Regions from separate parts of the Paenibacillus sp. HJGM_3 genome, predicted to be linked through region 3. Evidence: riboswitches for the same ligand, from Rfam matches in the RefSeq annotation. Region 3 holds a riboswitch; each other region holds the start of a gene.
The links. A riboswitch is a leader RNA that binds a small molecule or an ion and turns the genes downstream of it on or off. The one in region 3 is predicted to bind cyclic di-GMP.
Positions count from the first base shown of each region.

Region 1: linked by a shared signal. The riboswitch ahead of ACI5FR_RS13445 (hypothetical protein) and the one ahead of ACI5FR_RS20510 (hypothetical protein) in region 3 are both predicted to bind cyclic di-GMP.
Region 2: linked by a shared signal. The riboswitch ahead of ACI5FR_RS19330 (hypothetical protein) and the one ahead of ACI5FR_RS20510 (hypothetical protein) in region 3 are both predicted to bind cyclic di-GMP.

Region 1 is NZ_JBJGED010000010.1:136,928-141,788, reverse strand. Features, by position in the region: gene ACI5FR_RS13460 (ABC transporter ATP-binding protein) at 1-823, opposite strand, end outside; gene ACI5FR_RS13455 (ECF transporter S component) at 820-1,404, opposite strand; TPP riboswitch at 1,505-1,611, opposite strand; gene ACI5FR_RS13450 (acetylxylan esterase) at 1,650-2,612, opposite strand; cyclic di-GMP riboswitch class I at 2,689-2,810, shown strand; gene ACI5FR_RS13445 (hypothetical protein) at 2,880-3,110, shown strand; gene asd (archaetidylserine decarboxylase) at 3,257-4,045, shown strand; gene pdxR (MocR-like pyridoxine biosynthesis transcription factor PdxR) at 4,154-4,861, opposite strand, start outside.
Region 2 is NZ_JBJGED010000017.1:140,455-145,315, forward strand. Features, by position in the region: gene ACI5FR_RS19325 (PhoX family protein) at 1-19, opposite strand, end outside; gene ACI5FR_RS19330 (hypothetical protein) at 179-2,329, opposite strand; cyclic di-GMP riboswitch class II at 2,381-2,464, opposite strand; gene ACI5FR_RS19335 (S1C family serine protease) at 2,511-4,861, opposite strand, start outside.
Region 3 is NZ_JBJGED010000019.1:99,183-104,043, reverse strand. Features, by position in the region: gene ACI5FR_RS20525 (TetR/AcrR family transcriptional regulator) at 1-409, shown strand, start outside; gene ACI5FR_RS20520 (lipoate--protein ligase family protein) at 448-1,365, opposite strand; gene ACI5FR_RS20515 (molybdopterin-dependent oxidoreductase) at 1,401-2,780, opposite strand; gene ACI5FR_RS20510 (hypothetical protein) at 2,949-3,239, opposite strand; cyclic di-GMP riboswitch class I at 3,318-3,406, opposite strand; gene ACI5FR_RS20505 (hypothetical protein) at 3,887-4,171, shown strand; gene ACI5FR_RS20500 (YuzB family protein) at 4,241-4,465, opposite strand; gene ACI5FR_RS20495 (iron-sulfur cluster assembly accessory protein) at 4,510-4,809, opposite strand.

The DNA of each region.
Region 1 (4,861 bases), on a different contig from region 3:
AGACCGTCCAGTCCTGCAGCGCGAGCAGCGGTTCGGACGAGCCGGCCGCGCTATTGGCGCGCTCCGCCATGATAGATCGATACCGCTCGCTCGCCACATAAGCTTCCCACGTCCCCGGCAGCCATATGCCGTCGGCGTCGAGCTCCCGCTTCATCCGCCCGAACACCGCCTCACGCGGGCCGTCGGCGACGACAGCGGCCTGGGCGTCGAACACGACGACCCGGTCGACATACTCAGCGACCTCTTCGATCTTGTGCTCGACGATGATAAGCGTCTTGCCGGCGGTCGCCGTCTTCAGCGTGTCCCACACTGTCTTCGTGCCCGCCTCGTCGAGCAGCGCCGTCGGTTCGTCCACGAACCAGACATCGGGGTCGAGCGCCAGCACGCACGCGATGGCAAGCCGCTGCTTCATGCCTTGCGACAGCGCCTGAATCGGCGTATGAACGGCATCGAGGCGCAAGCCCACTTGCGCAAGCAGCGCCTCGATCTTCTCCTGCATCCGCTCGCGCGGCACCTGCATATTTTCGAGTACGAACGCCAGCTCTTCGTCTACGTACGGCATGCAGAACTGCGTATCCGGATCCTGGAACACGAAGCCCCAGGAAGCCGGGATACGCTGGCTTACGGTCTTGACCGGCATCTCGATCGAATGGGGGATAAGCCCGGACAGCACCTGGAGCAGCGTGGACTTGCCGCAGCCGCTCGGCCCGAGCAGCAGCACCTTCTCCCCGCTTCGTACCGACAGCGACACGTCGCGGAACAGGAGCGACTCGCTACCCGGGTAAGCGAGACGCAGCCCTTCTACCGCTACCGCCTCGCTCATGGCCGGTTGAGCAGATCGTAATCTGCCCGGCTCGGCGGACGGACGAGGTTCGTCACCCCGGTCGCTTCGAGCGCGCGGACCAAGTAGTAGGCGAAGACGCCGCAGATGACGACCGACCCGATCATGCGGCAGACGAGCAGCAGTGTGACGTTCCAGACCGACAGATCATCGATGTAGTTGTAGTACAAGTCCATGAGCAGGGAGCCGACCGCCGAAGCGACGCCCGCCAGTGAAGCGGCTGTGACGGAATACCGGCGGTACCGGAACAGGGCGAACACCAGCTCGGCGAACAACCCTTGCAGCACTCCCGCCATAAAGACGGAGACGCCCCACTCGGAGCCTGTGATGAACTCGCCGGACGCCGCCGCGAGTTCGGCGAGCAGCGCGACCCCCGGCTTGCGGATAATGAGAAACGCAACCGTCGCCGCCATGAACCACATCGGGTAAATGAGCTGGTCCACTTGCAGCCCCCACGGCTTCACCGCGTAGTACAGCGGAGACCACAGCTTATAGACGATGCCGAAGACGACCGCGATGACGACCGTGACAAGAATGTCGGTCAATTTCAACGGTTTGAACATGGTTAACCTCTCCTCCAATATCGTATTGGCCCCACAATTGCCCGTAGGAAGCAAAAAATCCACCCTCGCGAGAGGGTGGATGAACGATTCGATCCAAAACCGAATATGCGCTCCACTTCCCTACGCTGGTACAAACCAGATCAGGTTCAAAGGGTCTAGGATGCGGGCATCCAGTCTCAGCCTTATTAGGCTCCCCCAGTGACACATTTATCTTAACACGCTTTTCCATTTTGTCAAATTAATAATTACAAGTGCTTCGCCAAATACTCCATCATCGCTTCCTCGTGGAAAGGCAGCCCTTCGTGGCCGTAGTCATGGTAAATCTTCGCTTCCTTCTCCTCGGTCAGCAAATGGTTGAACGCCGCAAAGCAGGTGGACGGCGGGCAGATCAAATCCATCAGCGTGATCGCCATCAGCGTCTTCGCCTTGATCCGGGTCGCCATGTTCATCCCGTCGAAGTAGCTGAGCGTGCGGTACACCTCGTCCTCGCGCTTGTGCTCCTGATCATATCGGCGGAACCAGTCGATGATTTCGCGGTACGGGCCGGCGGAATGCTGGGCGACCGAACGGCGGAAATCGCACAAATACGGGAACACCGGCATAGCTACCTTCGGCCGATCGTCGAGGCCGGCTACCGCCAGGGTCAGCCCGCCGCCTTGGCTGTTGCCGCACACCGCGATGCGAGCCGGATCGATCTCCTCGCGGGAACAAACGAAATCGATTGCGCGCACGCAGTCCAGATACACTTGCTTGTAGTAGTACTCGTCCGGGTCGAGGATGCCCTTCGTCATATGACCGGCAATCCCGCCCGCGCTGTAGGAGGCGTTGTCCGGCGTCTGCCCGGATTGGCCGCGTGTGTCGATCATGACCGTCGCGTAGCCCATCGACGTCCACTGCAGCAATTCATTGCGATTCCGGCTGCCGCCGTACCCGTGATACCGGACAACTACAGGCATTGGACGGGATGCAAGCGCTTCCTTCGGCACCATGTACCAGCCGTGCACCTTCGTCCCGTCCGCCCCGTCATACACGAGATCGTAGACGTCCACGGAAGCGACCGGGTAAGGGATCGGGGTCAGCGTAGCGTTGAGCGGGATCGCCTTCGACTGGGCCAGCGCTCGTCCCCAGAACACGTCAAAATCCGCTTCCTTCGTGAGCGTCGGCTTGTATTCCTTCAGCTGCGATAACGGCCAATCGACTAATGGCATTTTAGCAACTCCTTATGTCAATTAGTGACAAATTCTCTTTTCATATGGTACTATAAACCTATCGTTTCGTAAATAAATTGATAAAAGGCAAACCCGACCGAAAGGCGGGGACGCAAAACCACGGGTCTTCCGGGCAGAGGAAGTCGTACACATATGTCGTATGGCCGACGCTTGCTCCACGATAGCCGGGCTGCTCAATCGATCAGTCGCTGCCCCCGGTAGCGATTGTTGTTTTTGTGACGCCTGTTCGTAAGGGAGCCTCTACCGATGGATGATTTGAACCGGATGAAACGACTTATGTTGACGGTCACGCAGGAGCTCATTGGCGGCTGCCGTTTCTGTATCGAGATTTCCTCGGATCCTGAGGATCGTACCCCTATTCAATGCGTCAAATTCTCGGGCAATTCCACCCCGATCAGCGTGAACGCCGCTACGTGCATCACTTGCAAAGAATTCAAGAAAACGGAGCGGCTGCAGCAGGCGAAGCTGTCAGACTGACGCTCCCCGCGGAGGGTTATCTCCGTTCGCATGCAGCGGTCCGGTTCGGGCCGCTTTTATTTGGGGTCTTGCTTATTGATTTGGCGGCGCTTCTGTGTCAAGATAAGGCTTGAGCCAAAACCGACATTGAAGAAAAGGTGACCCCTTTGAATAAAGCCATTTTTCGATTGTTGACCGAGCTCTCCTCGCGCAAATGGATCTCGCGGATCACCGGGGCGTTCGCGCAGTCCTCGGCCAGCCGGCTGTTCATCCCCCGCTTCGCCAAGCTGTACGGCATTCGGCTGGAGGATGCGGAGAAGACGGTAAGCGAGTATAGGTCGCTGAACGAATTTTTCACTCGGCGACTCAAACCCGGCCTGCGGCCGATCCATGAGGCGGCCGACGCGCTCGTCAGCCCGGTCGACGCGCTGATCACCGGCATGGGTCGCATCGAAGCCGGCCAGCTGTTGAACGTGAAGGGCCAGGACTACACGATCGAGGAGCTGCTGAACCGGTCTCCGCGCACGGTGAATTACAAGCATGGCTACTACTTCGTGCTGTATTTGAGCCCGACGGATTACCATCGGATTCATTCCCCGGCGGCAGGCCGCGTGCTGGAGAAGGAGCATGTGCCGGGCAAGGTGTATCCGGTTAATGAGTTCGGCCTGACCCAGATGCGCCGCGTCCTGAGCCGGAACGAACGGCTGATTACTTACATCGAGCATGAGACGGGCGAAATCGCCGTCGTGAAGGTCGGCGCGATGAACGTGAGCAGCATCCGCTACGTCGAGCCGCTGCCCGAGCAGCTGGAGCGCGGCGGCGACCTCGCCTACTTCGCGTTCGGCTCCACCGTCGTGCTGCTGACGGAGACCGGCATCCTGACCCCCCGCGGCGACTTGGGCGTCGGCTCCAAGGTCAAGATGGGCGATTGGCTCGGGACGTTGCACGAGAAGTAGCTCTGCAGCTTCGTTAACCACGCCCTGCCTGGACTCAAGTTCAAAAGGTATCGGAGCTCCTCCCCTGAGAGGAGCTTTTTTTATTCAGCTGCGGCACCTGGACACTCACTACGACAGGCTGTCGGAACCAAGCCATCTCACGGCCGCGCGCTCCATCCGGTCCACCCCTTCGGCGATTTGCTCTTCCGACAAATGCGCGAAATAGAAATAGCCCGCCGGCGGCGCCTCGCCGATGTAGTTTTCCCGGGCGTCTCCCCACTGCACGCCCTCTTGCGCACAGAGCGCCCGATACCGCTCATACCCGGCTTCGTCTTCGCGCCAGCGGGCGAAAAGGTGCAGGCCGGCGTCCGAGGGCACGACCTCGAACAGGTGCCCGAGCCCCTCATCGAACCGTCGGCCGAACTGCTCGAACCGCCGGCTGTACACGCGCCCCATGCGGCGCATATGGCGCTCGTAGCCGCCGCCGGCCATGAACTGCGCCAGCGCCCGCTGCTCGAGCACCGAAGCGGGCACGGGCTCGTACAGCCGCAGCGCGCGCATGAACGGCTCGACGAGCCGGTCCGGCAGCACGGCGTAGCCGATGCGCAGCTGCGCCTGCATCGTCCGCGTGAAGGTGCCGACATAGACGACGCGCCCGGCGCGGTCGAGCACCTTCAGCGGTTCGATCGGCCGCCCGCGGTGCCGGAACTCGCTGTCGAAGTCGTCCTCGACGATGACCGCGCCGCGTTCGGCGGCCCACTGCAGCAGCGCCTGCCGCCTCGGCAGGCTCATGACCGTGCCCGTCGGGAATTGCCGACTGGGCGTCACGAACACGAG
Region 2 (4,861 bases), on a different contig from region 3:
TTCTCCGATTCATATCCATCCGAAACTACCTCCTCAATAGGGTTGTCCCCAGCGTAACCCGCTCCTTTTAACCTGGTGTTAAGCGGGTATGAAGATTTGGTAAATTTAGGAGGCGAGTCTTCTCGCTGGCCATGCCAAAAAGCCCCGTCGAGTGACGGGGCCCTAATGCTTACTGCTTTTAAATCATCGATTTGATCAATCCAAGCAGGTTGTCGAACGTGTCGTACAGCTTTTTCGTCTCGTCCTTGTCGGCGAGAATTTGCTTCAGCCGCTCCGGGTTAATGTCGGCCAGCGGCTTGATGCTGTCCTTCACTTTATCCAGGAGGGAGTTAAATTTCTCCACGGATAATGTAGCGCCGAATACATTGTTCTTCTTGGCGTATTCCATGAACTTCTGCTCGAGCTCCGAGCTACCGAACTTCATGTCGACTGCACGCTTGTTGCCGTTCCCGTCACTGACGTAGAACAGGGAGTTGCGATTACCGCCCGAAAGGGCCCGCAGCTTGAACTGGAACGAGTTATCCCCCGAGCCGATCTGGAAATCATAGTTCGGCCGGAACAGGTTGTTCAGCTTTTTGCTCCAGCCCAGGACGAACGAGTCTCCATTGCCGTGGCCGTTCCCATTGCCATTGCCATTGCCATTGCCATTGCCATTACCGTTGCCGTTCCCGTTACCATTGCCGTTTCCATTACCATTACCATTCCCGTTGCCGTTCCCGTTGCCGTTGCCGTTTCCATTCCCGTTACCATTGCCATTACCCGGTCCTGGGATCACCCGGTTGTTCCACGCCGTGATCTGATCCTGAATGGAGCTCCAGAGCGAATCCAGTTTCTGGTTCAGCGTGTCGCCGGCCAGCGTATTGTACTTCCGCTGCACGCCGGTCAGCGTATCGCTTAACCGATCGCTCAGACCCGAAGCAAATTCGCCTTTCACCCCATCGATCCATTGCTGCAAGTGCTGCCGGTAGAGCTGCTTTTCCTGATCGGATATTTTGTCCGGATCTTGCCGGATGGCCGCTTTCACTTCTTTAAAATAATCGTCCGCGTCCAGGTTCAAGCCGGTCTTCCATTCGTTCAGGAACCCGGCCGCATTCTGGTCCCCGGTATTCCGGAATTGAATCGAATCGTTCACGAACTGGGTCAGGGTGGCCTGCACCCCGCTGACGTTGCCGTTCACCTGCTGCTCCAGCGTGCTGCGCAGCCCGGCCGGAGCGCTCGCAAGCGCGTCCAACGCCTGGTTCTTCTTCACTCCCAGCCAACCGCTTATCTGGTTCGCATACGCTTGTTTTTCCGTATCGGTAATATCGTCGGCATCGTTGAAGATGGTAGCGTTAATGCTAGTCAGGAGGTCCGAGGATGACGTATGGAGCGCATCGTCCCACTGGCTGAACGCTTGTCGCGACTGCGTGACGAGGTCGGAGTAGCTATGGATCGCAGCGGTAACACCGGCGCGGTACGTCTCCAGCATGCTTCCCAGCCGATCGCCCGCCTGCTCGAGCAGCGTCCCGCGGATCCCGGTCGGGATGCTCTGCAGCTGATTCGCCAGAGTCGACTGCTGGCTGGACATCCAATCGGTGAACCACTTGTCAAACTGCTGCAAATCCTGGTCGGTGATGTTGCCGTCCAGATCTGCGTTCAATTGGTCCGTCACTCGGGTGAGCAGGTCGGTCGGGCTGGAGAGCCCTTGATTCCACTGCTGGTAGACCGCACGCCCTACCCCGGCCGACGCCGTGTGCGCCGCCACCTCGGAGCGGATATCCACCCACAAGTCGTCTGATATCGAATCGAGCGCCTTATCCGCCCGGGTGAGGAATTTGAGCGAGAGATCTCGATCGAACTTGCGCAGCTGATCCGAGAGACCGTCGTATTGGGCCTCCACCCAATCGTTCAGCTGCTTGCGCAGGGCGGCGAGCCCCTCTTCCCCGAGTTCCCTCGGAGAGGCGTCCAACTGCTGCACGATCTGCTCCATGTATTGGGAGCTCGCGTCCTCAAGTCCGCTCTTCCACGTTTTGAAGATTTGCTTGGCCTCACGATTCGTCACAGAGTCGGGTTTATCCGGTTTATCCGGTTTATCCGGTTTATCCGGTTTATCCGGTTTATCCGGTTTATCCGGCTTCTTGGAAGCGGCCCCTGAAGCAGCCGACTCGGCAGCCGCGTGGGGATGCCGGCTCTTATGGTAAGTCGCTACCAGAGTGTGATCCAGGGCGGCACTGCCGGCTGCGCCCGCTGCCGTTCCTGGGTCGGTCCCTTTCTTCGGCTGAAGCTTGATGTGGTTCTGAGGGGAGGACACATGATAATTCGACCAGTTGATATTCGTCTTCTCGATCATTACGGGGACTCCTTTCTCGCACAAAAAAAGGCCGCGATTTCCAAAGTAGGAAAAAAGCACGGCCGGTTGCATCACTGGCTCCCTGTGTCCCAGATGCCCAAATGCAAAACACGATTCATTGCCTCCGAATATGAAGTTTATTCCATCATACCATGTCGAATCTATTCCCGCTAGACCTATTTTAGTTATTTAGGCCTAATTCATTATATGCATATGCAGGGCCGAAAGTCTTAAGAACTAATCCGCGTACTGAAATGATTCTACGGCCGCCTCCGCACGTGCCGCATTCGCTTCCGTATACGACCGCATCGTTCATTTTGAGCGTAATGGTGTACGTAATATTGTGGCTGCGGAAGACGTACTCGGTCTGCTCGTAAGGAGCTTTTTTCAAGTTATACCGGATCGCGATCTTCTTGCCGCCATCGCCGAACGTCGAATCGTCCGTAATCGTATAGGTGTATTCCGGGTCGTTCTCGTTGCTTTTCTTGTGCCCCTGCTCCAGCTTCTTCATAACATCCTCTACGCTGCTCTTGTCATCGGCCTCCACGGTCAAGGACCCTCCGGTGAAGTTGAAGTTGGCTCGCGGACTATCCTTATAATACGAGCCAGGAGTCGACCACAGCTCCGGGATCCGAACCGAATAGTGGTACTTTTCATTTTTGTATGCATTCGTTCCGTTAGGATCAAGCAGCTCGTCCTCGTCCTGGATATACCCCAGACTGGTGTTCATCGTGTCCTTGCTCACCTTCATGGACTTGACGATCGCGTCGATCAACTCGGCCGCTTCCTGCTCATGGTCGTCCTTTTTGAAATCCACGGAGATCTTATATTTGTATTTGTCCTTAATGAAGTACAGATTCACCTGCGAATTCCATGTATCGCCGCCCATGCGCCACGAATGGCGTACTTGCTTCACCGGCACCCCGTCGGCATTCTCATCTTTCAGCTCGCCGGTTTGTCTGTACTCTTCCGCATACTGACCAGTGAATTGCAGCTCCTCGCGCGCCACCCAGTCCGCCAGCGTATCGCCCGACGAAGCCGACGTCACTTGTACGCTAACATCCTGATCGGCGTCCTCGTTGCTGTATGCCAGCTCTCCGCCGTACTTGTTCTCCTCCCAGCCGGACGGCAGCTCGAACGACAACCCATATTCATTCGTGAAGGTCGTACCGCCTTCTTGGAAGATCGAAATATCCTTCAGCTCCCCATCCTTCGCGTCGAAGCTGAAAGAGAAGCTGTCCAACAAGTCTAGGTAAGCGTTCAGCTTCACCTTGTTTTTGTAATTGTCTTCCGACGTAACGATCAAGGCGATGTAATACACCTTGTCGCCCTTTTGGTAAGCGCGGGCTTGATAGTATTGATCCTCATCCGACTTCGCCACTACTTTGGCGTACGGCACCGGTTCCTGATCCAGGTAGCGCTTCTCGAGCACCGTATCGTCCGACGACATCGCCAGCTTGCGCAGCAGGCCGGTGACGGACAGCTCCTCGCTGATCTTCTCCTCTACCGAGATCGAGATGCCGAACTCCCCTTTGGAATCGCCGAAGGTCACCCGGCTGCCGTCATCGCTCTGAAACGCTTGGATCAATCCGGCCGGATACTTCATCGACCACCCGAAGTGGCTGTCGCCGATCTTCGTCTTGCCTTGATCGTCATCGATATAGCCGCCCTCGGAGTCTTGCACCCAAGATTTGCTCGCGGAAGGGTCTTCTCCAAGAACGACGCTTCGCACAACGGTCTGCCCGCCGGAATGCAAAGTAACACGAAGGGTTTCCTTCGGCAAATACTTCTTCATCAGCTCGTTGTACTCGACGATCGTCTTGACCGAGGCTTGATCGAACGAGACGATAGTGTCCCCTTGCTTAATGCCCGCTTGCGCCGCCGGAGAGTCCGGATCCACGTAAGCGACCTTCAGCGCTTCCTTCGCCGGCAGCCCTACGACCGCCTCCCAGCTCTCTTCCAGCTCCAAGCCCATATAAGGCCGCATCACCTTGCCGTACTTCTCGAAATGCTCCAGCACGTACTGGACGGTATTCACCGGAATGGCAAAGCCGAGGCTCTCCACGGAGTAGTCTACATACTTCTGCGAGTTGATGCCGACGACCTTGCCCTGCATATTGACGAGCGCGCCGCCGCTGTTGCCCGGATTGATCGCCGCATCGGTCTGGAGCAGCTGATAGGGGGACTCCACGGACCGATCCATGCCGCTGATGATGCCGACTGTCACGGAATTGCGGAGCGCGAACGAGATCGGCGTCCCGATCGCCATCACCGTCTCCCCGACTTTAATATCGTTCGGAGCCGCGAACGCAGCGGCCGACAGCCCGATCGCGTCGATCTTGATCAACGCCAGATCGCTCTCCTCGTCGTAATGCGTCGTTTTGCCCGGGTATGTCTTGCCGTCGGAAGTGACGACTACAATGTTCTTCATCGATTTGACGACATGGGCGTTCGTGACGATCACCCCATTGGACTTCACGATCACGCCGGTGCCGTGCGCCAGGTTGAACCGATCGTGATCCGAATCCTTGC
Region 3 (4,861 bases):
GTATCGGGCCCCTTATGAGAATGTGGAGATTTTCCATATTGACGAGCTGGGGGCCAATTCCATTCTCATCTTTGAGCATTTTTATCAGCATGCGGCTGTGTATCAAATTCTATTCAAGAGCGACGTCCTTCCGAATGTCCGGGAACGCATGCTGGTGGCTTTGAAGCAAATCGCCATGGAGGATCTGGAATATACGAACAGCGAGATCGATCAGGAGCTGATGGCCGTCTACACGATCCATGCCCTGCTCGGTCTCGTGTTCCATTGGATCGAGAGCGGGTTTAAGGTTCCGCCCTCTTACATGCAGGACCAATTGATCAAACTGATTCATTATCGTCCCCGCACCGCGGTTACCATCAACAGAAATGCCGCCCCTTCCCCGAAAGGAAAGAACGGCACTCCCAAATAACTGTTTTCTTCTACCCACTACACCTTACCCGTTACCCATTACCCGCCATACCGCTGTTTCAGCTCCGCGGCCTTCCGCTGCAGCTCGTCCATGCTCGGCAGCGCCGAATGACGCTCCAGCCGCCCTCCCCGCTGCTGGAGCGTCTGACGGAGCGCCAGCGTGAAAGTCCGCATCGTAATGCCCTTCCCGCCGGCCAAACTGACTAGGCTGCCCATCGTCCCCGGACGGATGATCGGGTAAGACAGCAACGCGCCCCTGCTGCTCTCCTCTGCTTCACGCTCGCTGTCTGGCTCTACCCCCACCGCCGCTGCCGCTCCGTCTTGCGGCTCCAGCCAGCCGTCCCGCTCATTGTTCTCTTCGCCCGTAGCCATCTCGTAGAACATCCGCACCATCTGGGCGCGGCGTTCGGCGTGACCTTCCACGACGACGAACGCTTGGACGGCATACGCTTTGTTTTGCCGGCGCTGGGAGATGCCGCAGAATTTCCGGCCGTCGATCGACAGATCGAAGTCGCCGGGACAGTAAGAGCCCTTCACCTCGCCGGTCTGAATGTCGACGCCGAACCGCTGCAGCGTCTCGGCGATCAGATCGCGCATCTCCGCGAACCCGGCGCGAAAGTCCGGTTTGCCTTCCCCGACAGGCAGAATGAGCGAGATGTTGATCACGCCGGGGTCGAGCGGAACCGCCGCTCCCCCGGAGCTGCGGACGCCTACCTGGTACCCTTGGGAGCTGAGCCAGCTCATGCCGAGCTCGGCCATCGGCAAGCGGCGGTCCCGCAAGCCGAGCACGAGCGCCTTCTCATGCCGCCACACATGGACGAGCGGAGCGGCTCCCTCTCCCACACGGCGGCACATGAGCTCATCGTAGGCGAACGGATAAAGGACGTCGCCCACTAAGGTACGCTCGCTCGTATCGTGAATGTAGAACGGTTCGTCTATGCTCCATCTGGCTGTCATGTTTTAGTGCGACTCCTTTATATACGATTGGCGTATTACAAATTGCTCTGCTTGGGCTTCAGCCCGGGGACCCACGCATCGACGTCGTACCCGCGCACTTCCCAGTAGCCGATATGGTCTTCGGCGATGAGCTCGATATGCTCCAGCCACTTGACCGACTTGTAGGCGTACATCTTCGGCACGATGAGCCGTACCGGTCCGCCGAGCTCCCGCGGGATCGGCTTGCCGTCGAGCAAGACCGCGACCATCACGTCGTCCAACGACGCCTGCGCGAGTGTCAACGCATCGGTGTAGACGCCGTCGCCGGAGTAGAACTTGACGTACTTGGCCGAGGGCTTGACGCCGGCCATCTCCAGCAGCTTCGTCAGTTTGATGCCTTCCCATGTATTCTTATACACCGACCAGCCGGTCACGCAGTGGAAGTCGCTCACTTGCACCGTTCGGCCGAGCTCGATGAACTGGCTCCAGTTCCATTCCTGCGGCCGGTCGACCAGCCCGGTAATCTTGAAATACCAGTTCTCTGACGTGAATGTCGGGAGCGGAGTGACGGTATAAATGCGGTACTCGCCCTTGCTCCCGCCGCCCACCGGCACGATTGAATCCGGGAGCGGCTGCGGGTCCGGCACCATCTGATTGCCGTTCCACTGAGGCTCGAGGTCGGCCAGATTGACGGTCCCGCCTCCGCTGCCGAACAGCCATCGCACGAACTTAGGTCCCACCAGCACGACCAAGAGGCCGGCGAACCCCCAGCGGATGAACGATCTGCGGGTGTACAAGACGTCCCGCACCCGATCGGTTACGGAGCGTGGCGTGGCGGTCCATGTCCTCCCTGTGGCCGCCGCGGCAATGTCCCCCCTCCCGGGGCCCGAACCTTCGCGCGCCCTCTCGATCTCCGCATCGCGCTGAAGCACGGCTCCCGGGCGCTTCATCTTCAGCCAGCGGCTGCGGGAGACGGAATGGTACAGCGCGTACGGTACCCCGACCCACGTGAACAAGTCGTGGGCGCCGAGCGCGGCGTTGCTCCACAGGGGCGGCAGCCGCTTGAACTGCCACAGCACGATCCCGGACACGATCCAACCGACGAGCAGGACGAGTACGATACCCAAGTTCCATTGCTGCTCCGGCTTCCCCTTCAGCTGGCGAATGTGGCGAACCATGCGCGGGAGATACAGCACGACGACGATGGTGGAAGCTACTCCCAACCAAATATGGATGTGCTTCGTCCATACGCGCCCCTCGCCCAACACCCCGCGCAACGACGGGATGAACAGCACGATCCCGGTCACCGCAAGCAGCAGCACCAGCCAGGCGTTCCAACTATGCAAGGCCGCCAGCTTTTTACCAAACGACTTCTTCCTCCATTTGCTCATGACCCCCACCGCGATCCGCTCCTTCTCAAGATCCGTATTAGCCATTCTGCCCAAACCGCCGAACTCCATGATCTTCCTTCATTGTATAGCAAAATAGAGGCGTGCGAAAGATCGCGAGTGCCAAGTCCAAGCCTAAACAAAAAAGCGCCCCCTTTGCCATGCCTGGCAAATAGTCGGCGCTATGTATGCAGCGGACGAACGCCCGTCGCGCAATTAAGCCCATTGCGGATTCGTCTTGCCCAGCAGCAGGTGGAACCATGTTAAGAACTTGGCATAATGCCCGGGACATCGGAACGAGATCTTGACCTCGCCCTTCCAATAAAACGTGAACAGGCTGTTGTCGCGACCGATGACGAGCTCTACATCCCAGCAGTTGTCGCTTAGTTTGTACTTGTCTCTGTTGAAAAACAGCTTCGGGCCTTCGGACGTCTGGTACATGCCGAAGAAATCGCCGCCCACTTTGAAATAAAATCCTTGCTCCGCCGCGAATGAAGTGCCGTTCACGGGTTATCCTCTCCTTAGCTGTGATTTGGAAACTGATCGGTCCGATGGAGGTATGAAAATAAAAAACTTCAACCCTCTTTCGGTAGCTGGCTGGCGTTGCCCAAGTACTGGCAGTAGCCCCTGTAGCTTTGCGACGCTGGCTTTCGCCAGGTTTGCCGGTTCGAGATTGTTCGAAGTTTGTCGATTTTCTATAGATGCTTACCCAAGCATAAAGGATCATCTCTATGAAAGCATCGTTCTTTTTTCCTATTTTTCTTGCAACTCTATTGCATTCCTGAGACACACGGTGGGAAGAAACGGAAAACCGGGTTGTAATAACCCGGTTTTCTGCGGGGGAAGACACCCCCTGCGGACGACCTTCCAGGTCCGCAACCAGCGCCTCATGCCTATCCCTAGTTCTTGCTTCTCTCTCGTAACCCATCGTTAGTGGCTGCACCACATTAACCACAGTATGAAGAAAGGGCGAACATGGATTGGACAGATGCCCGATTGGCGCAAAACTTCTGTGTGTTTCTCCCTCCCGGCCATCCATCCTATGAGGACGTCCGCCACCCCTTCTAGCAGGAAAGTAGGAGAAGCCTCCGCCTATATGCTATGATGAGAGAACAACCCCGGCTGCGGCCGGAGCTCCCCCTACGAGGTGCGGCATGATCCCGAATCACAGACTGCTCCGGCATTTGGCCATCCTGGAGCTCGCTCTGGCGCTCTTGTTCGCCGGTATATCCCTCTACGCCTTCCTGCGGCATCCGGACTCGCTTTCGCTCCAGCTTATGCTGGTCGTGATCGGGCTCGCGGGTGTATTGAACGGGCTATTCCTGTTCCGGAAGGTGAAGCAATCGAGACAGCGCCCGCGGCCGCGTCCGGAGCGTGCCCCCAGCGCTTCCGCCGCCAACCGGGCCGTCAAGGGACGGAAGCGCAAGGGCAATCGCTGAGCGATGGAACCCGAAAGTAAGAGAAGAGCATCCTTTCCATGACGGAAAAGCTGCTCTTCTTTTCGTTCATCAAGCTTTGATGTATTTCCGTGCTTTTTCGATCGCTTCGTCTTCCGTCGGCGCGGTAATATACCGGCCATTGATGAAGATGAACGCCGCCCGCGAGCAAGGTCCGCAGTAGGACTTGCACCCCACCTTCACCTCGGTGCCGGGGGCCAGCTTGTCCAGCTTGGCCAGCGTCGTTTTCACCTTCATATGCCTGCATTTGTCACAAATCCGGATATCGTTGGCCATCGTCTGGCATTCCTTTCACTGATCCGACAACCGTGCCCGTAGCTCTACACCCGGGAGCCCGTCTTGCTTGGGTTGGTGATGAAGAACCCTTCATTCGGGACGTACAAGTAGTCGATTTTGACGCCGTCAAGCGTGTCGTCGTTTTTCTCCAGCAGCACTTCAATGCCTTTATCGGTCATCACGACCACATCATTCTCGTCCTGCTCGTCCAATCCCAAGGCATACTGGACAAGTCCGTTATGCGTGAACTCCACTTTCACTCTGACCTTCAAGCCTTTATTTTCTTCCAGAGCCAATTCCTTTTCTAGTACCTTGGCCGCGCTGCGCGTTATTTTGCAGTTCATGCTCGTCACTCCTTGTCCCATGGATCATCAAAATCATATCATGTTTTCCGCG